DNA from 3 places in the Peribacillus sp. NPDC046944 genome. Region 1 is predicted to be linked to each of the others. Evidence: riboswitches for the same ligand, from Rfam matches in the RefSeq annotation. Region 1 holds a riboswitch; each other region holds the start of a gene.
The links. Region 1 has a riboswitch for cobalamin ahead of ACQKIC_RS18765 (hypothetical protein). Riboswitches for the same ligand answer to the same signal wherever they lie in the genome.
Positions count from the first base shown of each region.

Region 1 (7,215 bases):
GTTGGCGGCACGTAATAAAATGACCATCGCCGTTGAATAATTATCGCAATACCCAATTTGGGTCTCGAACAAGAATTGATCCACATAATCCTGATTATCGCCTGGATACGGAATGTCTTCTTTAGAATAGCTGAATTCAGGACCGTCGAAGTGATTTTCTATGGCCTTTGCCTTATCGTACCAATTATCCTCATTCACCGTAAGTTCGTTGGCCAGTTCATAGATACGGGTTGGCAATCCCTCCGGAAGCTGTGTATTGCTTTCCATGAGGACATCCATCGTTTCATCCTGTTCCGTAACTTTCCGTAAGTCAGCCAGATCATAGCTAGGCATTTCATAAACCAGTTCATATTCTTTCGTGGTAAGGGGCTCACTGCCTTCGTCTACCGAAATGTACTTGTCCATATTTGTATAATATTTAAACCAATCTCCATTCTCAGCCTCTACCTTCTTCAGGTACCCTGATTGGGGATGAAGAAGGTGAGAGTAACTTTCCATCATGGTTACCCTTGTATTCATGTCTTCCGTTTTCAACACTTCAGGAATCTCAAATTCTTTTATATCCTTCAAATCCTGACCATTAGAGAAACTGATATAGTCTTCCATTCCCTCAACGGAAACCCACCCTTTTCCGGTATAGATATCTTTGTTCTCGACTTTCCAATAGTGTCCGGTATTGGCCGTATTATAAAAAATGACCGTATTGTCCGGCTCTATCGACCCACCAAGTGATGAATCATCTTCGTCATACCCCACCCGTTTTTCAACGGAGCTTTCATCACTTCCTGTCACCTTATCGGAATAAGAAACAATGAACGGTACAGGGTCCGGCCATTGTGACGCGAACTTCGGAGCAGTGAAACCAACGAAGACGCTTACTAACAGCATCCCCGCTAGCATGATGGACCATTTACTGAATGGACCTCCTGAAAACACCAATCTCTCTTGTATGGACAAGCGTAGCATGGCCAACACACCAAGCATCGAAAACCCGATGATGATGATCCTAATCATGGCCATATCCCCATCATATGGTGTGAATGTATCGAGAATCGATAGGAAAATGATCGTTAATATATAAAGTAAAAATATGTTTCGTCTCACCGTCACCCAGTAATGAATCAAGTATGTCACAAGCCAAAGAAGCACGAAAAACAACAGCGTTCTAAAGGGGTTGGAAAGCAGCTCCCACTTCCCCTCATACATATTCGAAACGTTAGCCGTTATATCCAGCAAATCACCAGTAAGCCATTTGAAGGTCAGGAAAGGATCTGACGAATACAAGAAATGGACCGCAATTAATATAAAGGCACTTACGAGGATGAAACGCACAAACCAGTGGATACCGAAATAGTGTAGGAGCAAGGAAAATAACACAAAGATAATGAAAATCAAGATATTTCCTGTATCCGTAAGCTTCTCTACGGGTCGTAACCATTCGGTAATCAATAGAAGACCAAATATATATAAGAGAACATGCATCCACCTTTCCGATTTGGTAGAATCAGCGTTCATTTGCCTTCACCTCGGTTCGTTCATTTTGAAGGTGACCCTGTTCAAAGAAGACCAACTTTATTCCACGAGCCAACGCCACCGACTTCGCACGTATTTCCTCACCCGTGAAGTCTCCCTGACTTTTCACGCAAAATACCGTCATCGCTTTATTTCCGGTAAATGCATTCCAACCTTCTATCTTTTCCATCGTTAATTCGGACACAATGAATATTACAGAAGCGTTTGATGGTACAACTCCCTTGTTCTTCTTTCCATTCCAGACGCTTGTATGTGTGGCCCTTGATTTTGCAAGACGGTAAAAGAGTCTTCTCCTCTGTTTACTGCCTCCTTTAGCCGGTACGACCTCCATTGATCCCGTACTGGTTAACCCAACATCCATACCCTTCTTTATCAAGGCATGCACCAAAGAGGCCGCAAGTACGATAGCTTCTTCGAAGAAGGGAGAGGCGTACTCATCAAGCATAATAAATACATCGCGGTTTTTCTGCACTTCAAATTCCTTCGTCATGATTTCACTTGTTCGGGCCGTTGCCTTCCAATTTATCCAGGATAATTGATCACCCGGCTGATACTCCCTGATTCCGGACACGACCGAATGTTCCCGCTGTATTTTTTTCGTCGTACCAACTTGTCCTTGATCGAAGACATGCTCCAACTGTTTATAATTCAACTCCTGATAAGCCGGGAAAACGGTGAGTTTCAAAGGGGCATGCACTGTCGCTTCTTTTTCATAGAGTCCAAAGAAGTCCCCTATTTTGAAGCGAACCGATTGGATGACATGTTCTCCTCTTGGCAGATTCTCCAGGGTATATGTCAATTGGAAGGATTGTTTAAATCCTGGAAAAACCAATGTTTTCTTTTCCAGTTCCATCGGCAAATCCTCTTCTACCACCATATATAAAAGAGGCAGTCTGTTTTTCCGGGAGAATACCAATGTCATATCTACCGACTCTCCGGCCTGGCATTCGTGTTTACTAATTCTTCTCTCCACTTCAAAAGCCTGAAGTGGATAAAACAGCAGAATCATAGAGTACGCACCGAACGGCAAAAAGGTATAGAAAATGAACCAACTGATAAACCCGCCTTGAAACATCGCAAAACAAAAGGAAATGAGCATAAGCACTATGATCCCACAGACATTCCTGTTTTTCTTCAGTATGGTAAGCACATTCCGCATTAGGTCACGGCCCTCTTCACGGGTACCTGCGTCGTAGCCACTACCTCATGTATCACCATGTCAGCATTCACCCCCGAGTAATTCGCTTCTGGATTAAGGATTAGCCGATGGGTAAAAACGAACGGAACCAAATGCTGCACATCATCAGGTAAAACGTAATCCCTTCCCTTTAGGAGCGCATAGGCTTGGGCTGCCTTCATTAGGGCAATCGATCCACGTGGGCTCACCCCAAGATATACACTTTCATGCTTACGTGATTGATTGGCTAACTCGACGATATACGTCTTTATCGTATCATCCACGATCACGGCCTTTGCCTCTATCTGCAAATCTATCAGTTCCTCTAACGAAATCACGGATTCCAATTCTTCAATCGGAGCCGTATATTGGGCCCGATGCAACACTTCTATCTCTTCTGCCACTTCCGGATACCCCATCTTCATTTTCAATAAAAAACGATCTAGCTGTGCTTCTGGAAGTGGGTATGTGCCTTCGTAATCAATTGGATTTTGAGTGGCCATGACGAAAAACGGTTGTTCCAGTTTCCTTGTCACACCATCCACCGTCACGCTTGCCTCTTCCATTCCTTCAAGTAGGGCGGATTGCGTTTTCGGTGATGTCCGATTGATTTCATCGGCCAAAATGATATGGCCCATGATTGGCCCCGGTCTAAAGATGAACTCTTGTTCCTTCGGATTGAAAATCGATACCCCCGTTACATCGGAAGGTAGCAAGTCAGGCGTGAATTGAATCCGTTTGAAATCCGCCCCGATGGACTTCGCTAGCGCCCTGACCAAGACGGTCTTCCCCACGCCCGGGACATCTTCCAATAAGACATGTCCACCAGAAAGGAGGGCCACAAGACTTAGTTCTGCTATATCTCTTTTTCCAATAATGACCTTTTCAATGTTTTCCAAAATCATATCCAGTTTCTGATTCACTTGTTTATAAACCATTCTCTACCTCCCATGATTATGTAAATCACTCATGCTTAACCCTTATTTATTCGACATCCATTTTACATTAACCTCCAATTTATCCTTACAAAGTGAGTTTACTAGAATAATACCCCTATAAAAGAGATTTCTTGAAATTTTTTCACTATTTAAGTAATTAATTATGATAGACTGGTACTAAGTGAATAAAAACCTTGCAAAAAATAGGTGCTGACTTGTCAGCTTAATAGGGAATTCGGTGTAAAACCGAAGCTGTTTCCGCAACTGTAAGTGCTAATGAAATAAGAAATATGCCACTGTTTGTGAATGAATCCGCACGCACGATACCATTCATTCAATCCAAATGGGAAGGTTCTTAGAGTAAAATGATGCACGAGCCAGGAGACCTGCCTTTTTTTTATCGTATTTTGCTCTTCGGAAGTTAGGAGGATTGTACGGCAATCTTCCATCTTTTTTTCCGTTCGAGATACATAGATGATTGTTTGCCGACCAATACCTTTGGTCGGCTTTTTCTTTTGCGCCGAAAAGCAATACGAAGGTCATTCACATTATTAAAAAGGAGGAAAAATTATGGAAAAGAAGGATGCCCGCTTTTTATGCTACCCATTCATGCGCGAATCAGTTTCAAACGTTGATTATGAAATTCGCACCGATTCATTGACGACTCAAATGGGACTGGCAGCGTCGTTCACGAAAGAGATTCCTGAAGTCTACAGGGATTTAATGGAACTGTTGCCGATGGCTTATCATTTAAATGGTTCTGCCCGGGGGAAATTGGCCATAACCGAAGACGGTCTAAACCGCCTAAGTGAAATCTATGACTATTATGTCGCTGAAGTGAAAGAACGCATCGAAACATTTGTACTACCCCAAGGATCGACGGCAGCCTGTATTTTGCATACTTGCCGTAGTGAAGCCAAGAAATCCGTCCGTGCCTTGCATAAAGTCAGTACGGAAAAAGATGTGCCCGCGATCCTTTTTGATTATGCTCATTTGCTTGCCAATGTTCTATTCGTGATGGCTGTCTATGTCAATAAACAACTGGGTGTCGAAGAGATTCCCTTTATCAGCAAATCCTATCCAACCAAAACGATGAAAAAGAAAATGGAGGAATAAAACATGATAAGAACAGTAAGATCCAGTTGGATTGCCCTTCTGATGGTCGCCCTTTTCCTTACAGGATGTACCTCGAATGATGATCAGAAATCGCTAGAGAAAAAAGATCCTGCAACAACTGAAGAAGTCAAATCCTATACCGTCACCGATGATAGCGGAAAAGAAATCACATTTGATAAGGTTCCGGAAACGGTCATTTCACTTCAACCCAGTAATACGGAGATTTTATATGCCCTTGGTGTAGGGAATAAGGTGATTGGAGCGACGGATTTCGATAACTATCCTGAGGAAGCTAAAGATGTCGAGCGTGTCTCTGATTCGATGACGATCAATTCCGAAAAAATCATCTCTTTGAAACCGGATGTCATCATTGCCTACACAATTGGCGATGAAGCAGCATTAAAGCCGCTTGAAGATGCGGGAATTCCCATTTTCATTATTAAATCAGCCGTGACCTTTGATGATGTATATAGCGATATTAATCAAATTTCCAAAGTCATGGGCGTAACGGACAAAGGGGAAGACCTAGTCAAAAACATAAAAAAACAAATCAAAGATGTTGAAGAAAAAGTGGCGAGTGTCGATTCTAAAGAAAAAACATATTTCGAAATCAGCCCTTCTCCAGAAATTTATACAGCGGGAGCTGAAACCTTCCAACAAGAGATCTTGGCGTCTGCCGGTATCGAAAATATCTTTGCCGACCAAAAGGGCTGGGCGAAAATAGCAGATGAAGAAGTCGTCAAGCGCAACCCGGATGCCATCATCACAACCGTAGGCTATGTGGACAATGCTGTGGATGAAATCAAATCCCGTAAAGGTTGGAAAGATGTCAGCGCCGTGAAGGAAGACCAAGTATATCAGCTTAGCGAAGACGTCATGTCACGTCCCGGACCGCGTATCGGAGAAGCCGTAGAACTAACTGCAAAGACCATATATCCGCAATTATTCAAATAAAGACACACCCAAAAGGGGTAATTACGCCGAAATCGTATATATAATAAAAGGCGGAAAGGTTGATTTAACAACATTTCCGCCTTTTATTTTGTGCATGAATCCTCTTGAAAGAGGGCTATTAGACAGCCCCTTTGATTATTAATCTTTATATTTCTCTTTCATTTCTTCTTCTTTCTTTTTAATTGATTCTTTTAAACCCTCCCCTTCATTTTTCACTGTCGTGTTCAATTCTTCATATTTTTCGTCATAATACTCTTTTATTATTTCACGGCGTTGTTTGACTAAACTGCGAGCTTCCTCCCAAGTCTCATAATTTATTTGTTTCTTATACTTTAAATAACTCGTAGCCTCATACATGCGATTGCTTTCATCAGAGGAAAGCCTAGAAAAACTGTTTTTTTCATCAAGTAAAGACGATGTCTTCTTATTTTGTTCATCCCGAACGGTACTCCAATTTTCATTGCCCCAATTCCACCATTGGTTCCACAGATCTCTACGCTCTTCATCCCACATCTTATTGAAATCATCGGCATTATTGACCATTTCGAATTTCCCTCCGCCAGCTTCAGCAACTTCACGTAATTGTTTTTGCCCCTCACTATCCATATCGAACCCTATGATGTTAATCACTGGTTCAATATTGGAATCATGCAAGTCTTTAGCTGCTTTCACTGGATCACCGTCGCAGGTTTCGATTCCATCGCTGACGACATAAATGATATTTTGACCTTCTGAACCCGCTTTTTCAAAATCTTTCTTTGTTTCCGAAATGGTCTTGGCAATCGGTGTCCATCCTGTCGGTTTAAATTTATCTAATGCTTTCCTGAAGTCCCCTTTATTATATGGGGCCAAATCATAAACCACTTCCGTACTATCACAGGATATCTTCTTATCTTTATCATCGTTGCTTCCTTTATGCCCATAGACACGGAGCATGACATTTGCCTCTTCCGGAAGGGAAGCTACAAATTCATTAATCGCTTTTTTCGCCAGCTCCATTTTTGTTTTCTCGCCTACTTTTTGGTTCATGCTCCCACTTGCGTCAAGCAAAATTGCAATATTCACGTCGATTCCCAATTCACCACTGCCGTCGATGGTGATTCCACCTGGCATCTCTGTTACCGCCGTTTCAATGGAAGGGTCGAATGCTTCGAAAAACTGATACTTTTCTTTGTAGTTTGCACCTTCGCCCATTAGTTTTAATAAGCTCTGATAAACTTCGAAGCTATCCTTTTCCTGAAAGTCCTGATTGTCTAATGCTCTATGTATAATGGCTTTATTGTATTTATTCCCTGTGTACTTCCCAGGGTTTTCTTTAGTCATTTCTTCAACGGTGGTAGCAATCTCGAAATCTTCTTCCAGCTCTTCATCTTCTTCTGAACGCCCTTTTTTTTCGGTATTCTCACCACGTACTTCTTCCTTTTCTTCTCCGTTCATCTTTTCATCTTTCGTATTACAACCAGAAAGAGCAAGCAAAACGAAGAGAGTGGCCAGACA
Region 1 is NZ_JBNNML010000014.1:48,361-55,575, reverse strand. It holds gene ACQKIC_RS18780 (transglutaminaseTgpA domain-containing protein) at 1-1,449, opposite strand, end outside; gene ACQKIC_RS18775 (DUF58 domain-containing protein) at 1,505-2,692, opposite strand; gene ACQKIC_RS18770 (AAA family ATPase) at 2,692-3,648, opposite strand; cobalamin riboswitch at 3,837-4,056, shown strand; gene ACQKIC_RS18765 (hypothetical protein) at 4,219-4,764, shown strand; gene ACQKIC_RS18760 (ABC transporter substrate-binding protein) at 4,768-5,718, shown strand; gene ACQKIC_RS18755 (VWA domain-containing protein) at 5,857-7,215, opposite strand, start outside.

Region 2 (5,899 bases), on a different contig from region 1:
TAAGCGGTTCGATTATAGGTGCGTATTTATCCATGGTTCCGGCTGAATTTGTATTCGTCGCTATTCCATTGAATTGTTTAAATGCCTTGCTTATAGCCAATATGTTAAATCCTGTTACTGTCAGTAAAGAGGAAGATGTCGTATATATTCCTACAAAAGAGGAACGTAAAGACTTCTTTTCAACCATTTCAAACAGTATGCTAGTTGGAGTCAAGATGGTGATCGTCATTATGGCCATGGTAATCGGCTATGTCGCATTAACGGCTAGCCTTAACGGTATTTTAGGGCTTGCGGTAGATGGGTTGACAATCCAAAAAATCTTTTCTGTCATCTTTAGCCCATTCGCTTTCTTGTTTGGATTAAACTGGGATGATACGATGTATGTTGCTCAATTAATGGGAATCAAACTGGCAACGAATGAATTCGTAGCCTTGCTCGACTTGAAAACACAGATCAGCGGTTTGGCCCCGCATACAGTAGCTGTGGCCGTTACGTACCTGACCTCATTTGCGAACTTTAGTACAGTCGGCATGATTTACGGAACGTTCAATTCGATTCTAGACGAGGAAAAATCGAGTATCATTGGAAGGAATGTTTGGAAGCTATTGCTTAGTGGAATGGCAGTCTCCATGCTAAGTGCCATGATTGTTGGATTGTTTGTTTGGTAACGCTGTGTATTATAGTTTACTAGATCACCTTAAATATTGCGGTTTTAATACGTGAATGAAAAACAAATTAGCCAAGTGATTTTTAGGAATCCTTGGCTATTTGGAATTTAATAATGAAAATCTGTTCTGTTGGAAGAAAATTAATTCCAGCTTTTAACAAACTGTGGACGAGTCTAAATTTCCTTTTTGTATTATTAGAGAAAAAGGCTTAAAGCAAATGTTTTGGATGCAGAATTTTCTGGTTGACCTCGTGATTTTCTATCTAGTTACAAAATATGTTAAATCTGAACGAGTGAATCCAAATATATAATTGTAAATATTTAAAATATTTGGTATATTTAAATAGAAAATTGAATATGTAAATTATTTGGTGCGAATAACATGATTGATTTTATTCGCTTAAAAGGGAAATCGGTTTGATTCCGATGCTGTCCCGCAACTGTATTTGGGAGCGATTCGAAGATGCCACTGTTTCTATGCAGATAGAAATGGGAAGGTTCGAAAAGCGATGATCATAAGCCAGGAGACCTGCCAACTAATCATGCATCAATTACCTACGAGGATAGGAGGTGTTAATTACGAATATTTGGCATGAATTTTCATGTTTATTTAGGCAACCATTCGTTAATTAACAACTTCCATTGGAAGTTGTTTTTTTAATGTAAAGACCATTTTCTTTTTGGTTAGGGTATTGAAAGAGAATTCAAAAGTATGAATGGTTAAAGAAGATACACCTGTTATGTTAACGCTTTCATTTGAATAGGAGGAGTAAAAATGTCGATACAAGAAAACTATTCACCTGGATTGGATGGGATTATAGCTTCAGAGACAAAACTTTCATTTCTTGATACGGTCCAGAGTGAAATTATAATCCAAGGATATGATTTGATTAAATTGGCTGAAAATACAGATTACCTGGATATCGTTAATTTACTATTAAATGATAATCTGCCAACCCTAGAGGAAAAAGCGTTCTTAGAGAAAACACTGAAGGAAGAATATGAAATACCAACTGATATTTTAGAAATATTCAAGCTATTACCTGACAAAACACATCCCATGGATGCGTTAAGAACGGGAATTTCCGCATTAGCTGGATATGAACAGCTAATTGATGATCGCTCAACTTCAGCCAATATTGAACGCGCTTACAAATTATTAGGGAAAGTACCCACTATCGTAGCTAATAGTTATAGAGTGCTGAAAAATCAAGAAGTTGTCCTTCCTAATAAGGATTTATCTTATAGTGCAAATTTCTATTACATGATTACTGGTAAAGTGCCAACAGAATTGGAAGAAAGGATTTTCGATCAATCCTTATTATTGTATAGCGAACATGAAATGCCGAATTCTACGTTTACAGCTCGAGTCATCGCTTCTACACAATCCGATTTGTATGGTGCGTTAACCGGAGCGGTTGCTTCGTTGAAAGGCAATTTACATGGTGGAGCAAATGAAGCGGTCATGTACATGCTTTTGGAAGCTGGAACAGTTGAAAAGTTCGAGCAGTTGCTTGAAAAGAAATTAGCAAACAAAGAAAAGATAATGGGTTTTGGTCATCGTGTTTATATGAAGAAGATGGATCCAAGAGCCCTAATCATGAAAAAAGCGTTAAAACAACTCTGTGACAATAAAGGAGACGACCTCCTTTATAGAATGTGCGAAGCTGGCGAAGAGGTCATGGTAAGAGAGAAAGGCCTTTATCCGAATTTGGATTATTATGCAGCACCTGTATATTACATGCTAGGTCTACCCATTGAAATCTATACACCTATTTTCTTTAGTGCTAGAACAGTAGGGTTATGCGCTCATGTGGTTGAACAACATGCAAACAACCGACTTTTTAGGCCTCGAGTAAATTATATAGGCGAGCGTCGTAACCACACTATTTTAACCAACTAAAAAAATGTAAGTTATTAGCTCGCCGAATGGTCGTTCTGACCAACGACCATTTCTAATAATAAATGATTTTGCATAGAAAGGGAATGAAAAAATGCTAAAGGTGAATGGAATTAATCAAACGGATGTATTATTAGAGACAATTGCAGATTATGTGTTAGACAAAGAGATTACTAGTACAGAGGCGTACGAGACTGCCCGTTATGTGTTACTTGATACAATTGGCTGCGGGATTTTAGCACTTCAATATCCAGAATGCACGAAATTATTAGGACCGGTCGTCCCAGGGACAGTAGTACCAAATGGCACGCGTGTTCCAGGTACTTCATATGTATTGGATCCAGTCAAAGGTGCATTTAATATTGGCTGTATGATTCGATGGTTGGACTATAACGATACGTGGTTAGCTGCCGAATGGGGACATCCATCTGATAATTTGGGAGGTATTCTTGCGACAGCGGATTACTTAAGCCGAGTAAATATTGCAGAAGGAAAAGAAGCACTAACGGTACAGGATGTTCTTGAAATGATGATTAAAGCACATGAAATTCAGGGTGTATTAGCATTAGAAAACAGTTTGAATCGAGTCGGTCTTGATCATGTGTTATTCGTAAAAGTAGCGACGACGGCTGTTGTGACAAAAGCTCTTGGAGGCACTAGAGAAGAGATTATTCATGCTATATCCAATGCATGGATTGATAACTCCAGTCTCCGTACATATCGTCATGCACCAAATACAGGGTCTCGTAAATCATGGGCTGCTGGGGATGCAACAAGCCGGGGTGTTCATTTAGCATTGATGGCTATAAAAGGAGAAATGGGATATCCGACAGCTCTTTCAGCACCAGGTTGGGGATTTCAAGATGTTTTGTTCAATAAGCAAGAACTGAAGCTAGCTCGTTCATTAGATTCGTATGTAATGGAAAATGTGTTATTCAAGGTATCTTTCCCAGCTGAATTTCATGCGCAAACAGCTGCCGAGTGTGCAGTGCAATTACACGATGAAGTTAAAAACCGTTTGAATGAAATAGAAAAGATCACCATCACAACACATGAATCAGCTATTCGTATCATTGATAAGACAGGACCTTTAAACAATCCTGCGGACCGTGACCATTGTATTCAATATATAACTGCCGTTGGTTTAATTAATGGAAATGTTACGGCAGACCATTACGAAGACGAAGCGGCAAGGGATATAAGAATTGATCAATTGAGGGATAAAATGGTGGTAGTGGAAGATAAACAATATACGAAGGATTATCTAGATCCGAACAAGCGCTCAATCGCCAACGCTGTTCAAATTCATTATCAAGATGGAACGGTTTCAGAATTTGTGGAATGCGAATACCCTCTTGGTCATCGTTTTAGAAGAGAAGAAGCATTTCCAAAGGTTTTAAGGAAATTTAAAGACAACATTAGCACTCATTACTCACAAAAACAACAAAATAAAATTCAAGAAGCTTGCTTGAATCCAAAGGCATTATCAAATTTAAAAGTTAACGAATTCGTTGATTTATTTTTAATCTAAGGGGGGCTTATCAGTGGCTTGGATCGTAAATAGACAATCATCACAGGAAGAACTAGCAGAACGCTTCTTAACATTAATACAGGAACCAGGTATATTACAAATTCCAGGTTCACATGATGCTATGGCGGGACTCATGGCTAAAGAATCAGGATTCCAAGCTTTATATTTATCCGGAGCTGCTTATACAGCTAGCCGAGGTTTACCGGATTTAGGTATTGTATCTTCAGAAGAAGTGGCAGAACGTGCAAGAGATATTGTTCGGGCTACAGATTTGCCAATCCTTGTGGATATCGATACAGGGTTTGGAGGGGTTTTAAATGTGGCCCGTACAGCAAGAGAGATGAAAGAAGTAGGGATAGCTGCCGTCCAAATAGAAGATCAAGATTTGCCCAAAAAATGTGGTCATCTTAATGGAAAGAAGCTCGTTTCTTCTGAAGAGATGCAGCAAAAGATAAAAGCGATTAAACAGGTTGCTCCTTCACTTATTGTTGTGGCGCGTACTGATGCAAGGGCAGTGGAAGGGGTAGAAGCTGCCATTGAGAGAGTACATGCCTATATCGAAGCGGGGGCAGATGCCATATTCCCTGAAGCACTTCAATCAGAAGAGGAATTCCGGCATTTTGCCCAACGGATTAACGTACCGCTATTGGCGAATATGACTGAATTTGGGAAAACGCCTTATTACACCGCAGAAGAATTTCATGATATGGGGTATCAAATGGTGATATATCCTGTAACTTCCCTTCGCGTGGCGGCTAAAGCCTATGAGAGAGTGTTTAAACAAATCAAGAACCAGGGCACACAAAAGGAAGCTTTATCAGATATGCAAACTCGTAGTGAGTTATATGAAACTATTGCTTATCATGATTTTGAAGGACTAGACAAAGATATCGCTAAAACGGTTTTAACTAAAGACCAATAAATGATGTGAATCCCTTAATCGCAAAGATTAAGGGATTCCTATTTCAGATGACTTTGTCCTGGCGTTTTAATGGGGAGAGAGTGAAGTGCTTGGCAGACTATGAATAGGATTTTGTAAGATATGTAGAATCTATGGTTATAACTATTTGATATGGAAAAGTGCGGCCAAGAGTATAAAGAGAAACCAGTAGTCAAGTTTCCGGAATGAGGTTAGGGCGTGTGGAAAAACAATAGAGCATGGTTTAATAAAAGAATGAAGAACAGAAAGTTAGTTCACCCATGTTTCTGCTCTTCCAATTGAGGTGATGTCTGCTAAATTCACCATTTATTTTAGATTTTCTAGGTATTTTTCCAAATCCTTATCAACTATGAAAACTTCGATCCGTTCTCCCGTTTTGGTACTAATGTCACTGTGTGAAGAAAGGACTTTACAACCTGTTAGATCCTCAACAATTTTTTCATAATCCTGACTGTACATTTCACGTAGAAGAGAGCGCATTTTTTTTACAAGCTTCTTTCCAGAATCCTGACTGACAAGGTGTTTTTCTTCGACAGTCAACACTCCTTTAAAACGAGTGATCAGCATGTCATTAATAATGTAGGTTTTAACTTCTTGTGGACCTCTGCCTATTAAATCACGCTGGAATTTAATGAATGCTGCACTAATTTCGGCTTCAATTTTCTTTTTTTGGTTTAACATAATGCCTCCGATTTTTTTCATCGATCGTATATGGGATTCATCATAATGCCGGATTCAAGTTTTTGTCAATACAAGTTTGTATATATATTAAAATATTAGAAATATATAGGATTAATGAGTAAATAATACTTTTAATTGGAAAAACGGAAGTATATGGTAAAATATGAATCTATTTGCGAA
Region 2 is NZ_JBNNML010000008.1:49,837-55,735, forward strand. It holds gene ACQKIC_RS15240 (NupC/NupG family nucleoside CNT transporter) at 1-668, shown strand, start outside; cobalamin riboswitch at 1,020-1,218, shown strand; gene mmgD (citrate synthase) at 1,443-2,570, shown strand; gene prpD (2-methylcitrate dehydratase) at 2,662-4,098, shown strand; gene prpB (methylisocitrate lyase) at 4,112-5,020, shown strand; gene ACQKIC_RS15260 (DUF2294 domain-containing protein) at 5,345-5,740, opposite strand.
Region 2: another riboswitch for cobalamin. It lies ahead of mmgD (citrate synthase); the one in region 1 lies ahead of ACQKIC_RS18765 (hypothetical protein).

Region 3 (17,343 bases), on a different contig from region 1:
GCCTCCGTCGTGCAACCGGGTGTCATGTCTTTTGGGTAAAAATATAATACAACGTGTTTACCCTTGAATCCTGATAGGGTAACTTGTTCTCCGTTGTTTGCTGGTAATTGAAAGTCTGGTGCTTTTTCTCCAATTTCGACCGTCATTCTAAACCCTCCATTTCTTTCATCATGGTAAGCGTACCCAATAATCGAAAGAAACACAACTTTCATTTCTTGTTCTTTCTTTCCTTCTGTTCAAAATCGATGACAGCCCTGATCACAAATGCCGCAGGAAGCGTATAGCCAATGAATGCTTGGATTGTCGCGATCATCCGGCCAATGCCGATTGGGGAGATATCCCCATATCCGACGGAGAACATCGTCATCGCACTAAAATAAAATGAAGTCTTCAGCTGCTCGGAAAAGGTTCCATCCAAGCGATTGCCCATATCAAGAATCACCGAATGATTCTGAAGCTCGTATAATAAATAAATCAGTGCAAAACCGACTAATAATGTCGCATATAAATTGCCGAGCCACAGCATATCTTCAAGAGAAAACTTCTTTGCCTCCGACTCAGAAAGAAATAAGGTCCGAATGCTCATCACCATGCAAAAGATAATCCCCACAATCAAAATATAAAAGGTCATCCCCCACGCCTCATTTCAAAAACAACCCACTTCCCTTATACATACTCTTTTGCGAGTCAATATATGCTCGTTTTAGGGGTCAGACCCTATTTCCCAGCTGCTGCACCATCAAGAAAACATAGATACAGCATGGGTTCTCGTGCCACATGGTGGGGGTCAGACCCCATTTCCCGACTTTTTCCTTGTTGACCCATTTGGCCGGGATATGCTAAGATGGGTTAAGTTTTTATAATATTTTGTAAATTTTAGTGTCCGTGTTTATGCGGACGGAGTTTTTTATGAATTTCATATGTGGAGATAGGTTCCTAAGCTTTTAGGATTAAAAGGGAAGTCCGGTGTAATTCCGGCACGGTCCCGCCACTGTAATGGGAATGTATAGCGCTTTTGTTTGATGCCACTGGTCCTTTTGGATTGGGAAGGCTTTTAGTGCTAAGGAAGAGTTCCCTGAGTCAGGAGACCTGCCTATTTCGACAACACTGTTTTAACCTACGGGAGATAGGGAGGTGTTAGGGACCTTATAATGATAAGGGGTATTTTCGTGCCCCTTTATTTTAAGCATTTCTAACTTTCTCTTTTGACGGTTAGGGATGCTTTTTTGTTGTTATTTCATTAAAAGGAGATGGATGTGTTGAAAAGTAGTAATATAGGGTACCCACGAATCGGTGAAGATCGTGAATGGAAACGTACATTAGAGGCATATTGGGCTGGAACATTAAACGAAACGGAATTCACGGCGCAATTGGAAGCGATCCGTTTAGGCAATTTGCAAAAACAAAAAGATCAAGGCATCGATATCATCCCGGTCAACGACTTTACGTTATATGATCAAATGCTCGATATGTCCGTCATGTTCGGCCTGGTGCCAGAACGCTATTCGGCTTATAAAGGCGGCATGGTCCCCCTTTCCGTTTATTATTCAATGGCCCGTGGGAACAAGGATGAAGTCGCTTCCGAAATGACGAAATGGTTCAATACAAATTATCATTATATCGTTCCAGAGCTAAAACAATCCCAGCTTACGTTGACAGAAAACAAGCCACTTACTGCTTACCGTGAAGCCAAGGAAAAACTAGGAATCGATACGAAGCCGGTTATAGTCGGACCTTACACATTCATTTCTTTGTCAAAAGGCTATGATAAAAAAGATCTTCCGGCCATCATCCTGAGCCTGTTGCCTTTATACACAAAAATTTTGCGAGAGCTGGAACAAGAAGGAGTGAAGTGGGTGCAGGTCGATGAACCCTCCCTTGTTTCTTCCCTTTCCAAAGACGAGATGAAAACTGTTACATACCTGTATGAAAAATTGAACGAAGCTGTCCCCAACCTGAACATCATGCTGCAAACATATTTTGATGCTGTAGAGCACTACCAAGAAGTGATTGACTTGCCCGTTCAAGGAATTGGCCTTGATTTGGTCCATGACAAAGGAAAAAATCTCAGCAATCTTCAAACAGTCGGCTTTCCAAAAGATAAAATACTTGGGGCCGGTGTGATTGATGGGAAAAACATTTGGCTTTCTGACTTGACGAAAAAAATCGGGTTGGTCGAGTCCATTACGAAACACGTATCCGAAGATCGGATTTGGATTCAACCTTCCTGCTCCCTGCTACACGTGCCAGTGACGGTTCGAAACGAGACAGAACTGGCCAGCAAAGTGAAAGAAGCCCTTGCCTTTGCTGATGAGAAACTAGAAGAAATCACGCTTTTGGTCAGAGGGAACAGCGAAGGTCTAGAATCAATCGAAGAAAAGCTGGCGGCAAACAAAGCTGCATGGCAGACCTTAAAGAATTCAAAGGCCAGAAACCATAAAGACGTTCAATCCGCTGTCGAACAGGCGAAGCAGCAATCCCATGGCCGTACCCTGCCATTTAAACAGCGCTATCAAAAACAACAGGCGTATTTCAACCTGCCCTTCCTTCCAACCACGACAATTGGAAGCTTTCCGCAGACCGCGGAAGTTAAACAGGCCCGCGGGAAATTCAAACGCGGTGAATGGACGGCTGATCAATATGAAGCATTCGTGAACGAGGAGATTAGCAGATGGATTGATATCCAGGAAGAAATCGGATTGGACGTCCTTGTGCACGGGGAGTTTGAACGGACCGATATGGTCGAGTTTTTCGGCCATAAATTGGGTGGATTCGTCTTCCTTGAAAAAGGCTGGGTTCAATCTTACGGCTCCCGCTGTGTCAAACCTCCCGTCATCTATGGAGATGTCCATTTCATCGATCCGATGACGGTCAAAGAAAGTGTGTATGCACAAGCCTTGACGAAAAAAACGGTGAAGGGAATGCTGACCGGTCCTGTTACGATTCTGAACTGGTCGTTCGTCCGTGACGATATTTCACGGGAAAATATCTGCTATCAATTGGCATTGGCCTTGAAACAAGAAGTAGAGGCACTGGAATCAGCAGGGATCAAAATGATCCAAGTCGATGAACCAGCCCTGCGTGAAGGCCTTCCATTGAAAAAAAGCGACCGTGATGAGTACTTAAACTGGGCGGTCCATTCATTCCTGATTTCCACTTCGAGCGTCGAAGACACAACACAAATTCACACCCATATGTGCTATTGTGATTTCAATAGCTTCATGGATGTCATTTCTTCCCTGGACGCTGATGTGATTTCCATTGAAACGTCCCGTAGCCACGGCGAGCTCGCTTCCGCATTCGAGGAGAAAACATATGAAAAAGGAATCGGCCTTGGTGTGTATGATATTCATAGCCCTCGCGTTCCTGCAGTGGAAGAAATGGTCGATATGATCGAACGTGGCATCAAGGTACTGGATAAAGACCAATTTTGGATCAACCCTGACTGTGGCCTGAAAACAAGGGGCGTTCCAGAAACCGTCGCTTCACTGAAAAATATGGTCGAAGCCGCAACGGTTGTCCGGAATAAGCTATTGGTCCAACAGGAAAATGACTGATTTAACAACAGGCATTCCCGTTCAACAGTCACGGACGTTTTTAACGGACCTCGTTTTTCCACCTGATACGAACCATCACAATACCATCTTTGGTGGAAAAGTGATGGCTTATGTGGATAAAATCGCCTGCATTGCAGCGATGCGCCACTGCCGGAAACCGGTCGTAACCGCTTCAAGCGACTCCTTTGACTTCCTGGCCCCCATCAAGACCGGGGATGCAATCAATTTGGAAGCCTATGTCACCTGTGCCCATCGAACGTCAATGGAGGTATTCGTAAAAGTAGAACGGGAGAACCTGTTGACTGGCGAAAAGCAACTCACCGCCCGCGCTTTTTTAACGATGCTTGCGATAGATGAAGATGGAAAGCCCATACCGGTTCCACAGGTCCAACCGGAAACGGAAGAAGAAAAACGGCAGTACGTCCAAGCACAAGCTAGATATGTCGAGAGAAAAAACAAACGCATATAAGCAAAAAAAATCCCTTCAACAAAATTGTTGAAGGGATTTTTTTTAGTTTCCTGCTCCGCGGTACCTTTTCACACCCTGATTCCAAATGAAGATCGAGATCATGAAAAAGACGACCCCTATAACAGGTGTGGCAAATGCATACGCGTACCACTCTTCTTTTCTAAGAAAATAGGAAGCGGGATACACACCGACAAAGGCAAATGGCAGCACCCAAGTCAGAACAAAGCGGATGACCTTGTTATAAATATCAACCGGATAGCGCCCGTAGTTCCCGATGTTGTACATCATCGGCATGATGGACGTTTTGGCATCAGACCAGAAGCCGATGCTTGCAATCGCAACAAAGATGGCGGCATACGCGAGTGCCCCGCCGATTGCAAAGATGATGAAGAGAATCGGGTCATACCAAGTTAGTTCCAGGTTTAACGAAACACCGGAATAGAAGATGATGATCAAACCGGTCACGACTCCAAATAATGATTCAAGCTCAATCCGCTCTAAGATGACTTGAAACAGGCTGTGAATCGGCCTTGTTAAAATCCGGTCCATCTCCCCTTTGACGATGTAGCGATCGTTGAAATCCCAGATGTTGAAAAAGGATGAAAATAGTGCAAACGGGATAAGGAAAAAACCGTATATGAAAATGATTTCATCCCGGCTCCACCCGCTTAGGAACTCCGTATGTCCGAAGACCACTAAGATAAACACCAGATTCACGACTTGGTTCAACAAATCAGAAAGAATCTCGATGACGAAATCCGCCCGGTACTGCAATCTCGTTTTCATATACTGACTCACATATTGAAAAAACATTGATACGTAAAACATCCCATCAACCTCCCTGAATAATCAGCTGTTTTTTTGCGACTATCCATAAAACCTGGATGGGGATAACGAGAATGATGACCCAGATCAATTGCTGTAAAAGAGCCATGCCGATGTCTCCCGTTCCGTATCCATTTGTGAAAATCATACTCGGGACATAGCTGATTCCTTGAAACGGCAGAAACTTCATGATGTCCTGTGCCCAGATTGGATAAAAGCTGATAGGCAATAACAAGCCTGAAAACAAATCAACAATGACCCGTTTTGCCCGGATCAATCCAGCATTATTATATAAGAAAAATGTCGTGATTCCCGTTAGCAAATTGATTTGCGTATTGATGATGAAGCTGAATAACAGGGAAATTCCGAAAAGCCCCCATGTTGCCGGTTCATTTGGCAAATGGATGGGGAAAATGATGGCGACGAGCAGCATACCTGGAATGGAGAAGAAAAAGAAACGGAAAATCCCCTCACCCAGGCCTTGCATCGTCTTCATCCCTAAATAGTTATAAGGTCGAATCATCTCGATTGCGACCTTGCCGTCCTTGATCTCATCGGCAATCTCACGGTCAATATTATTAAAATAAAAGGCGCGCGCCATCCAGGCAACCGCCACATAGGTGGTCATCTGCATGCTGGATAACCCTTCAATGGAACTTTTCTCTCCATATATTGCATTCCACAAGAAATAATAAGCACCAATATTGATGCTATAAATTAAAATACCGGTATAATAATCGGTTCGATACGCAAGCATCATCAAAAAACGCATGCGAATCATCGCAAGATACTTTCCCATGGTCCTCTCCCTTCTTGGTAGACACATTTTTTCTGAAAGAGTCAGACCGTGCCCTCTTCGTAAATATTACGAACAATCTCTTCGATGGACGTTTCATGGATTTTGACGTCCTTGATTTTAAAATGTGAAACGACAGCGGCGACCAGCTGTGAAATATGATCACTTTCTTCTTTTAACACGGCTATGTATGCATGATTCTTTTCATCGTGCTCCCAATTGACGTGAAAGGATAACGGCAAGGATTGCAGTTCATCCAGTTCGACTGGCTCGATGAATTGGAAGTGGACCTGTTTTTCCTCTGCCCAATTATCTTTCAAGCTTTGCAATTCCCCGTCATAAATGATTTGACCTTCATCAAGCATGATCACCCGCTCGCACAAGGCCTCGATATCCCCCAAGTCATGCGTGGTCAGAAGGATGGTCGTGTTGTATCTTTCATTGATTTCCTTCAGAAACTCACGGATTTTCATTTTCACTAACACGTCAAGGCCGATTGTCGGCTCATCCAGGAAAAGCAACGGTGGATTGTGTATCAAGGCAGCAGCCAGTTCACAACGCATCCGCTGGCCAAGGGACAGCTTACGCACCGGCTTATCGAGTAACGGCCCGATATCCAACGTCTTGATTACATGTGCCATATGATCGTTATATTGTTCATCAGACACCTTATATACTTTTTTCAGCAGCCGGAAGGATTCCTGGACGGCGATATCCCACCAAAGCTGCGATCGTTGCCCGAAGACGACCCCGATGGTCTGGGTGAACTTTTCCCGTTCTTTATGCGGATTCATGCCATTGACCATGATATCACCGGACGTCGGCTCCAAAATCCCCGTCAGCATCTTGATCGTCGTCGACTTGCCTGCCCCATTTTCCCCGATATACGCTACCATCTCACCCTTTTTTACAGTAAAATTGATATCGTTGACAGCAGGCACGATTTTATAATTTCTTGTAAGTAAGTCGCGGAAGGCCCCTTTTAATCCGGAACGGCTTGAAACCGACTTGAATTCCTTCCGTAATTGATTAACCTGAATTGCATTGCTCATTATGTTATTTTCCTCCATATTCCTTGTCCTAATCAAATAGTTTAGCCAACCTCAGCTTTTTAAACAATAAAAATGCCTGGATTCAGGATATCCTGGGTTGGGCGAATTTCGACGATGTATGTATTACCTATAAAAAGGAGACTAATCGCTATGAATATAAAAAAGTTATTGCTCACGCAAATCGAAAAAATCGTACTGGAATTACGGTATGATTTCTTGTACGAGGACGAATACGACCAACTATTGTGCCAGATCGTCCAAAGGGATTCGTCCGGCTCCATCGAAAATACCCCACTAAGCTTTCATTTACATATTAATGAAGAAAAAGGAACAGGACACGCAACCTACTACCAGGCCCAAGGCGAAATCAAACGCCAAACCTTCAACATCGAAAACCCAAGCACCATCCTAGATATAATGTCCTTCATAAGTGAAACTTTGGGGTCAGACACCATTTCCCAAACGAAATAATTCATCCAAAAAGCTGTACCATCAAGGGTTCCAGCTCTTTGGATTGGGGGTCAGACCCTATTTCCCAACTCTTTATAGGAGACTAGTTCGATGTCACGCGCGGCTATGGCTTTTTGGATCAATGGGTCTGTCAGGATGGCCATTTCCTTTACACGTGGCAGGGCGTAGGAACTTCCGTTTAGTATCGATTCGTCTATATACCCGGGATGGCACATGATTTCGACTGTCTCGGAGGATAGACTTGTATCCAAAATATCAACTAAATGGCCTGTCGTCAGGTCCGATCCAAAGAAATCCGTTATCAATTTCTCTGTCCTTTTCACGCCTTGATAACCATGAAGTGCCCCATCCAATTTCCGAACCGGCAAGCCATGCGCTTTCGCTATCTTTTCAACGATGGGATAAACCTTCTCCAAGCCGTGAACATGGTGATGGCTATCAATGTGAGTCGGTTTCAGCCCCAATGATAGGAATCTCTCCATCTGGCTGTTCAATTCTTTTTCTATATCCGCAGGTTCAGCAAACTTATGCATATCGCCGCGTCGATGAAACGCACCATCCTCCCTCACCAGCGAAGGAACATCGCTTCTCACTGGATAGCCGCAGGTCAAAACCAAGTGAATCCCCACGCCAAGATTCGGATTTTCCTTAGCCAGCGCTGCCGCATGCTCGGCACCCGGCATATTGGCCATCAAAGTTGCCGACGTCACGACACCATTCTGAAAACATTCTATAATTCCCAAATTAATTCCCTTACAATACCCAAAATCATCCGCATTAATAACCAACTTCGGCATCCTTATCCCCCTCCCAATTCCCTTACCTACTACTATGAATATACCAGACCATGGGGGGTCAGACCCTATTTCCCAAACAAAATAAAAAGCATGGAAGCTTGGTATATATGGAGTTCGGTCAGCTTGTTTGGGGGTCAGGCCCCATTTCCCAGGGATTTTAAAGTGGAAAAGTGCTATGATTAGGAGTGATTATGTTTGTATTTTTAGGAGGTTTTTAGATTGGATTTTACTAATTCGGAAATTATACATAAAGAGGCGTTGGAGCATATCGTCGGTGGGGTTAATAGTCCTTCCCGTTCTTATAAAGCCGTGGGCGGCGGTTCGCCGGTGGCCATGGATCATGCCAAAGGAGCTTATTTCTGGGATGTTGATGGCAACAAGTATATCGATTATTTGGCGGCATACGGCCCGATCATCACAGGTCATGCACACCCCCATATCACAAAGGCGATCACAAAGGCTGCAGAAACAGGTGTTTTATACGGTACGCCTACAAAGCATGAAGTCACCTTTGCCAAAATGTTAAAAGAGGCGATGCCTGGCCTTGATAAAGTCCGTTTCACCAATTCTGGTACTGAATCCGTCATGTCCACCATCCGCGTAGCCCGCGCTTACACGGGTCGCGATAAAATCATCAAGTTTGCCGGCTGCTATCACGGTCACTCCGACCTTGTGTTGGTTGCTGCAGGTTCTGGTCCATCCACACTTGGAACACCGGATTCCGCTGGTGTCCCTAAAAGTATTGCACAGGAAGTCATCACGGTTCCTTTCAATGATATCGAGCCATTCAAAGAGGCCCTGAAAAAATGGGGCAACGAAATTGCCGGTGTCCTGGTCGAACCGATCGTCGGCAACTTCGGCATCGTCGAACCGCACCCTGGATTCCTGGAAGATGTGATTTCCTTATCTCATGAAGCTGGAGCACTCGTCATCTTTGATGAAGTCATCACTGCATTCCGCTTCATGTACGGTGGGGCTCAGGACTTACTTGGCGTTCAACCCGATTTGACCGCTCTTGGAAAAATCATCGGTGGGGGTCTTCCAATCGGTGCTTATGGCGGCAAAAAAGAAATCATGGATACGGTCGCACCATTAGGACCTGCATATCAAGCAGGAACGATGGCCGGAAACCCTGCTTCCATGCTATCCGGGATCGCTTGCTTGGAAGTGTTGAAGGAAGAAGGCGTTTACGACGAGCTTGATCGCTTAGGGAAGCTCCTTGAAGACGGCATCCTTAAAGCCGCTCGTCAATATAATGTACCTATTACCATCAACCGCCTAAAAGGTGCTTTGACGATCTATTTCACTACAGAAACAATCGAAAACTACGAGCAAGCTGAAAATACGGACGGCGAAATGTTCGGTAAATTCTTCAAGCTGATGCTTAATCAAGGAATCAACTTGGCACCATCCAAATATGAAGCCTGGTTCTTGACAACGGCCCATACGGATGAAGATATCGCTTATACTTTAAAAGCGGTTGAACATGCATTCAAGAACTTGATTTAAGCTGGACAAAAGAATAAATATGCACCAACCATTCAACCCCAAGATGGATATCCATCTTGGGGTTTTCTCATATCGGCTAAATTAAACTTTCAAATTGGCTTTCAGGGAGTTTTTTCTAAAAAACACACTTTTCCATCCTATCCAATATACTGTATAAAAAATTGATTTCTGAATATTTAAATGATATGATACCAATACATTTATATCCATTTATTCTATTTTATATCATTCAATTAAAAAGCTTGGACAGTTGTTTAAGTTTACTAATATGAACGTTTCATAAAATCAAAAGCCACAGGGGGTGAACGGCAGCAAATAAGGGTTATCCTTATTGACGCCAAACATATGAATCAACAATGGACACCTGCTACATTCAAAGAATTCTATAGAGAAGAACATGATGCCTGCGGTATCGTAGCCCGTATCGAAAAAAAGAAAATCCCCACCAATGAGAACATTTTCGCATGCATCGATGCACTGGTTAAGATGAATCACCGTTGCGGATTCATCAATGGCGAAGGCGATGGCGCCGGTATCCATATTGATATTCCACGTGCTCTTTGGAAAAAGAAACTTGAAAAGGAAAACATCGATTCCGGCATCGTCGATCAAGATGATTTCATAGTCGGTCACCTATTTTTAAGCAGAAAAACAGATGCAGGCAAATTAAAAACCGAAGTCAAAGAAAAGTTGCAGAAACGTGGGCTATCGCTCGTTTTTGAAACGGATAAAGCATACCGCTCTGAAGCTTTGGGCCCGATTGCCATCCAAGAAGATCCTGTGTTCTGGCAAATTGCCTGTTCATCCACGACTAACAATCAACAGGAACTCACCAACATCCTTTTCGAGTTGACGTCCGACATCGAAAATAGTGATTACATCCATGTCGCTTCCTTAAGCCAGCATCATGCCATCTACAAAGTAATGGGTGCCGGAGATACACTCCCTGCCTACTATCATGATCTTGCCGACCCCCTTGCAGCCTCAACTATGACACTGGGTCATAACCGTTTTTCCACCAATACTCTATCAAGTTTTTTCCGTGTGCAGCCATTCAGTGTCCTTGGACACAACGGCGAAATCAATACCATTGCCAAATTACGTGATGAAGCCAAAATGATCGGGGTTCCGATTGCTAAAGACGGAAGTGATTCCCAGGATTTGAATAAAACGATTGAAACATTCATCTGCCGTCACGGCTACTCTTTATTCGAGGCAATCGACCTGGTTTTTCCGCCAATCATCAACGAAATCAAGGAATACCCTGAGCATTTGCAGAACCTTTATACGTATCTAAGGGAAGCATGGGGGCATTTTGCACAAGGCCCAGCTGGAATCATCTCCCGATTCGGAGATGAAGCCGTATTCTCCGTAGACTCGTTAGGCCTACGTCCGCTTTGGAATATCGAGACGGCTTCTTCCTATATGTTCACTTCCGAGCCTGGGATCATTCCCTCTTCAGAATATACGGGAGACCCAAGACCGATGGGACCAGGGGAAAAGGTCGGGTTAAAATGGAATGGCGACCTTATTGAACTATATAACTATAAAGAATATCAAGGGAAAGTGTATGAGCGCTTCAATGAACGTTTTGTTCTTTCCGATGACCTCGTTCGCCTGCAGCCACCAATTTTCGAGAAGGTGATCACCATGACGCAGCCACAGGCCATTCATAACGGACAATATAAGGCATTCGGTTGGGAAAGGGAGCACGTTCAATTAGTAGAGCAGATGGCTGAAAAAGGTGCAGAACCCATCCGTTCATTGGGTCATGACGCACCGCTTGCCGCCCTTAATCCACAGCGGACCAACCTGTCGGATTTCATTAAGGAAAGCGTCGCCGTCGTAACCAATCCAGCCATCGACCGGGACCGGGAAACCGAGCACTTTTCCACGAGAACCATTATTGGAAGACGTCCTTCTTTATTTGAAGCAAAGAAGGCCGGTCACGTTACCGAACTTCTGACACCTTTATTAATCGAGGGACTGACAGGGTATGAATGCTCCTCCACCCTTTCACAACCAAGCTATGATCAATTTGTCCTTCACAACCAGGATCAAAAACTGGCACATTTCATTTCAAGCACGTTTACAGAAAAGGAGAGTATCCCTGAAGCGTTAAAAAGGATAACGGATGAAGCCGTAAAATCGGTAGATGCCGGGAAAACGCTGCTCATCCTCGATGATGCCCTTGCTCATCAAAACGGGAACCTATGGCTTGACCCTCATCTTGTCACGTCAGCTGTCGATCAAGCATTGGTCAATTCCGGCAAGCGCCGCGATTGCTCGATCCTGTTACGTTCTGCATCCCTAAGGTCACTGCATGATATCATCGTTGCCTATGGCCTCGGTGCCAACTTGATCAGTCCCTATTTCATGTTCCTTTCATTATCTTCCGGGGACCTGAAAGGCGTTATGAATCTATATAACTCGTTGACTAAAGGACTGGAAAAAGTGATCTCCACCATCGGGATTCATGAATTGCGCGGCTATGGCCGGCTATTCTCAAGCATTGGGTTACATGAGGAGATTGCCTCTTATTTGAATGTGGCCAATTTCTTCGGAGCAAACCATTTAGACTATGATTTTGACAAAATCAAAGAGGATAGCATCCAGCGTGCATTAGATTATGATAATGAAAAAGAACGGATGGGTAAAACCTTTCATCTATTCCCGCGGATTTGGAAATCCATCGGCGAAGTCGCTTCCACGGGAAATTATGACGCCTATCGTGAAAAGATCACGGAGCAAGAAGAATCAAACCCGACGACAATCCGTCACCTGACATCACTTAAGTTGTCAGACACACCTGTCCCAGCCGAAGATGTCAGTCTATCCATTGGCGATCAGGAGTTGCCTTTCGTCATCGCCTCCATGTCATTCGGTTCGCAAAATGAAATAGCTTTCCGAGCGTACGCAGAAGCGGCAGACCGTTTGGGCATGATCAGTATGAATGGCGAAGGCGGAGAAATTAAGGATATGCTCGGAAAATACCCGAAATCACGTGGGCAGCAGATTGCTTCCGGAAGATTCGGTGTCAACGCCGAACTCTTGAACTCTTCTAATCTCTTGGAAATTAAGATTGGGCAAGGGGCAAAACCTGGTGAAGGCGGACATCTTCCCGGTTCGAAGGTTACGGCAAAAATTGCGGAAGCACGGAATGCGACGATTGGTTCTGACTTGATCTCCCCTTCCAATAACCATGATATATATTCGATTGAAGATTTGGCCCAAATGATCCATGAGCTGAAAACGGCCAACGATAAAGCCAAGGTGGCCGTCAAGGTACCGGTTGTTCCCAATATTGGAACGATTGCCGTCGGCGTTGCCAAAGCCGGCGCCGATATCATCACGCTTTCCGGCTTTGACGGCGGAACGGGTGCAGCACGGATTCATGCCCTTGAACATGTAGGTCTGCCTGTCGAAATCGGCGTAAAAGCCGCCCATAATGCGTTGCTTGAATCCGGAATTCGGCAAAACATCGAAATCTGGGCTGACGGTGGATTGAAAAGCTCGATGGATATCCTGAAATTGATGTTGCTCGGGGCCAACCGCGTTGGTTTCGGTACCCTATCGATGATTGCCGTTGGCTGTACAACATGCCGCGGTTGTCACCTGGATACATGCCATGTCGGGATTGCCACCCAAATCGAATCGGAAGCACAGGCAAAAGAACATGGATTGCGCCGCTTTGTTCCTCGAAAATTTGATTTGGCGGTTCAAGGATTGACGAATATGTTCACGGCATTCGGCCAGGAGCTAAAAACCCTGACTGGATCACTGGGTGTGAAGAACCTTCAGGATATCGTCGGCCGCTCTGATTTGCTTGAGCAAGTGAAAGGCCAACAATCGCTGGATCTGACCTATTTATTAAAGAACCTTGATATCACGCCATTCTCCAATAGGGAAAAAGAAGCTTATTTGAATGAAAGTTCCCTACAGGTGGCGGTGGGAGCGGAATATCTCGATTCGCATGTTGAAGAATTACAGCAATCCCGCAGTTATAGCGGCATCACTTCCGAGCAACGGGTCCTTGGTAGCCGTGTTTCGTGTCACCGCGTCCGTAACAGATTGGATGGTTCGTATAAGAATCTGCCTCCCATTCATCTTTCCTATCAGGATGGTTCCATCCCTGGTAATGGCCTTGGTGCCTATAACACCGAGGGAATCACCATTAGCGTAAATGGCGGAGCCCAGGATGGAATCGGCAAAACGTCAATCGGTGGGAATATCGCCATTTTCAAATCACCAGGAAAAGATGGCAACCTTTACAATGGCTCTGTCGGTAAAGGTTTCGGGTATGGGGCACAGCACGGACTCCTTATCGCCCAAGGTGATGCCGATGCAAGGGCGGGAATCCGGCTTTCAGGTGCCGACATGATTATCGGTGGCCTAGTGAAAAAGCCGATTCCAGAAAATGAACATGGCAATATTGCGGTAACCTCGAACATCAAGGGATTTGCATTTGAGTATATGACAAATGGCAGAGGATTGGTTCTAGGGGATCCGGGTCCATGGATTTGTGCAGGCATGACCGGCGGTGTCGTTTATTTAAGGCTTCAGCCGGAAGTCGGCCTAACGAAAGAAGTTATCCAAAGAAGGATTGCGAAGGGTGCGAAAGTGTCGATTGAATCCCTTTCCAAAAAAGGACTTCAGGACGTGAATGAGCTCCTTGGCAAATACGTTGCCCTTTTAAAAGAGCAAGGGCAAGAAGAGGAAGCAGCCTCTCTTGGGGCCTTGCTCCATAATCCGGGAAACCACTTCCTTCAAGTTGTTCCCGTTAAGGAACAAGCAGATCCATCTGTATCAACCGAGTGATGATAAAAAAGCTAATGTCTTTTTACAGGACATTAGCTTTTTTCCATCTTTGTAACTCCCCACAGCAAGAGGAAAAAAGCACCTCATTTACATATGTCATAAAATCTTCATTTTTTCCCTTCCGTAAAAAGCTTATAATTACTTTTACGGCTGCTTTGCTCCATTACTTTTTGTTTACAACATTAAAAATTAGTGTAAAGTACTAACATATAAGTTAGAATACAACTTTACGAATATCCTGTATAAAGAAAGAGCTTCTTATCAGGAACAATAACATCACAAAGAAAGGATTTACCCATATATGAAGTTTGGTGCCCGCATTCTCAAAACAGGAATAGCGATTGTTTTAGCGCTTTATATTTCGGAACTGCTTAATCTTCCTGCTCCTGTCCTTTCTGGGATTGCTGCTATTTTTGCCATCCAGCCCACCATCTATCGTTCTTATCAGACGGTGCTGGAACAAATTCAAGGAAATATCATCGGTGCCTTAGTCGCCATTTCCTTCGTTTTATTGTTTGGTAATGATATTTTCATTATCGGATTGGCCGTAATGGTAGTCATTACGATAAATCTGAAATTGAAAATGGATAAGACGATCGTACTTTCCATCGTGACGGTTATTGCCATTATGGAAAGCCAAGAAGGAGAATTTTTAAACTTTGCATTTGTGCGTCTTTCATCCGTCTTACTTGGGATTATTGCTTCATTTATTGTCAATCTCGTTTTCATCCCGCCAAAGTATGAGGCAAAGCTATATACGCGCATAACCGATGTGACAGAAGATATTTTGAAATGGATCCGAATAAGCACTAGGCATGCTACAGAACATACCTTATTGAAAAAGGATATTAGCAGATTAAAAGAAGATTTGCTTGATTTAGAGCATATCTATTCCATGTATAAAGAAGAACGTGAATATTTCAAAAAGAAAAGTGTAGCTAAATCAAGGAAGCTTGTCGTGTATCGTCAAATGATCATCACGACGAAAAAGGCGTTTGAGACCTTGAGAAGGATTCATAAATTCGAGAATGAAATCTATCATATGCCTGAAGACTTCCAGAAGACGATTTTACATCATCTTGATTCCCTCATACGTAAGCATGAGCAGCTGATTTTATTGCATATCGAAAAAATCAAAAACATTGAGGAAATCGATGATTGGGATCAGGGTTCCCTCAGCCGCAAAGACCTTCTTGCCCTCTTCTTTGAGCAACAAAACGAAGTCGACGAAATGCATGATGACCTCGGGCATCTTTCCGCCCGCCTTGTTCCATTGATTTCTTACATCATTGAGTATGACGAACAATTGGAGCATCTCGAAAAGCTGATTGTCAGCTTCCAATCCTTCCATAAAGATGAGAATGAAGTGTCTATCCAATATGAAGAAGATTAATAGAGAGACGGTTCACTAGATAACCGTCTCTTCTTTTATGTTGGGCTCCCAACATTTTCTCTCCGATATATGTGAATAGTCTAACTATATAGAAAATATCATTCCCCATTGACATTTATTCACAAACGAATTAAGCTAAGATAACTCAACAATAATGTTTAAACTCAGCACTTGCTGAGAGACGGAATTTTAAAAGGATTTCCTTTTTTCGTTCGTCACTTGCCATCTAGGCAGGTGGCGATTTTTATTTTTTAGGGGTGAAAAAACATGCAACTTTTGAAGTATTCTATAATGGTTTTAATTGGTTCCATCTCATACGGCACATTATCCACCATGATGAAATTCGGATTCAAGGATGGTCATTCTTCCGGGGACCTAGTCGGCAGTCAATATTTGATTGGATGGCTGATCGTCGCCGTTTTGTTCCTTTTTTCGTTTAAATATAAAATTTCTTGGAAAAATGCCGGTTTGCTTGCCATTACTGGGATGATGTCCGCTTTTGTCGGAAAAGCCTACGCGGTGGCTGTTGCGGAGCTTCCGGCTTCCATTGCCGTAGTATTTTTATTTCAGTTCACCTGGATTGGTGTCCTTATTGAAAGCATCATAAACAAAAGACGTCCAGATCGAAGCAAGGTCCTGGCCATCTGCTTGCTCTTTATCGGGACATTATTTGCAGGTGCCATCTTTGGCCAGCCTCTCTCTGCCCTTAGTTTGACGGGGGTATTATTCGGGCTTCTGTCTGCCTTGCTCTTTGCTCTTTACATGTTCTGCAACTCTAAGTTCGCCGTTGAAGAGCCCTCGATGAAACGTTTGTTTTTCATTGCGACAGGTGCCATGCTGACTGCGGTATTCACAACCAATCCGGTAACGCTTGCCACCAATCTTGTCGAAACCAACCTTTGGCAATTCGGTCTATTGCTCGGTACACTTGGTGTTGTGGTTCCCTTCTTTTTCTTTGCCGTCAGTATGCCGAAAGTCGGCGTCGGCCTGGGGACGATCCTATGTGCCGCAGAATTGCCTTCCGCGATGGTCGTTTCCGTCATCTTCCTTGGAGAAGGCGTAACATCCCTTCAATGGTTTGGAATGTTCTTGATTATCGTCGGAATCGCCTTGCCGGAGTATTTAAAGTATTTGTTGAAAAAGACTCATACCAAGAAAAAGCCTTTGCACGAAAAAAGGGTTTCTTAATGTAACATTCATACGAAAAAAAGAGAAGGATAGCTGAAGCAACTATTATTTGCCTCAGCTATCCTTTTTGCCGTTTCAGTATAATGCCTTGATGGATAATAATAGACATATACATGCTAACGTAAAGAAAAGAACCGAAATTTTGAGATTCTTTCTCATATTAAATCCGTAGGCACTAAAGAAGATGGCAGCGGCTAATTTGGCAAAACCTTTGAAATAAGCATGATCTGAAAAAAGAGTACTGCTAAAAACAACGGAAATCACCAAAGTTACAAAGATTAGAATTTTAAACCACAATGGCTCTCTCAGGAAATGTCTAACCATAAATTTTATCCGCTGCATGATTGTATAACTCCCCTTCGATACTCTTTATTAACTAAGTGTATGGTATTTTAACAAGTTTATTAGAATAATCTGCCCCGAAATTCATCTGCATCCTATGTATTCCACAATGATCAAAAAGACCAT
Region 3 is NZ_JBNNML010000017.1:28,330-45,672, reverse strand. It holds gene bcp (thioredoxin-dependent thiol peroxidase) at 1-146, opposite strand, end outside; gene ACQKIC_RS19690 (potassium channel family protein) at 209-631, opposite strand; cobalamin riboswitch at 914-1,111, shown strand; gene metE (5-methyltetrahydropteroyltriglutamate--homocysteine S-methyltransferase) at 1,251-3,557, shown strand; gene ACQKIC_RS19680 (acyl-CoA thioesterase) at 3,550-4,026, shown strand; gene ACQKIC_RS19675 (ABC transporter permease) at 4,069-4,854, opposite strand; gene ACQKIC_RS19670 (ABC transporter permease) at 4,859-5,650, opposite strand; gene ACQKIC_RS19665 (ABC transporter ATP-binding protein) at 5,692-6,699, opposite strand; gene ACQKIC_RS19660 (hypothetical protein) at 6,850-7,170, shown strand; gene chbG (chitin disaccharide deacetylase) at 7,221-7,967, opposite strand; gene ACQKIC_RS19650 (glutamate-1-semialdehyde 2,1-aminomutase) at 8,187-9,476, shown strand; gene ACQKIC_RS19645 (glutamate synthase-related protein) at 9,822-14,294, shown strand; gene ACQKIC_RS19640 (FUSC family protein) at 14,596-15,687, shown strand; gene ACQKIC_RS19635 (EamA family transporter) at 15,955-16,875, shown strand.
Region 3: another riboswitch for cobalamin. It lies ahead of metE (5-methyltetrahydropteroyltriglutamate--homocysteine S-methyltransferase); the one in region 1 lies ahead of ACQKIC_RS18765 (hypothetical protein).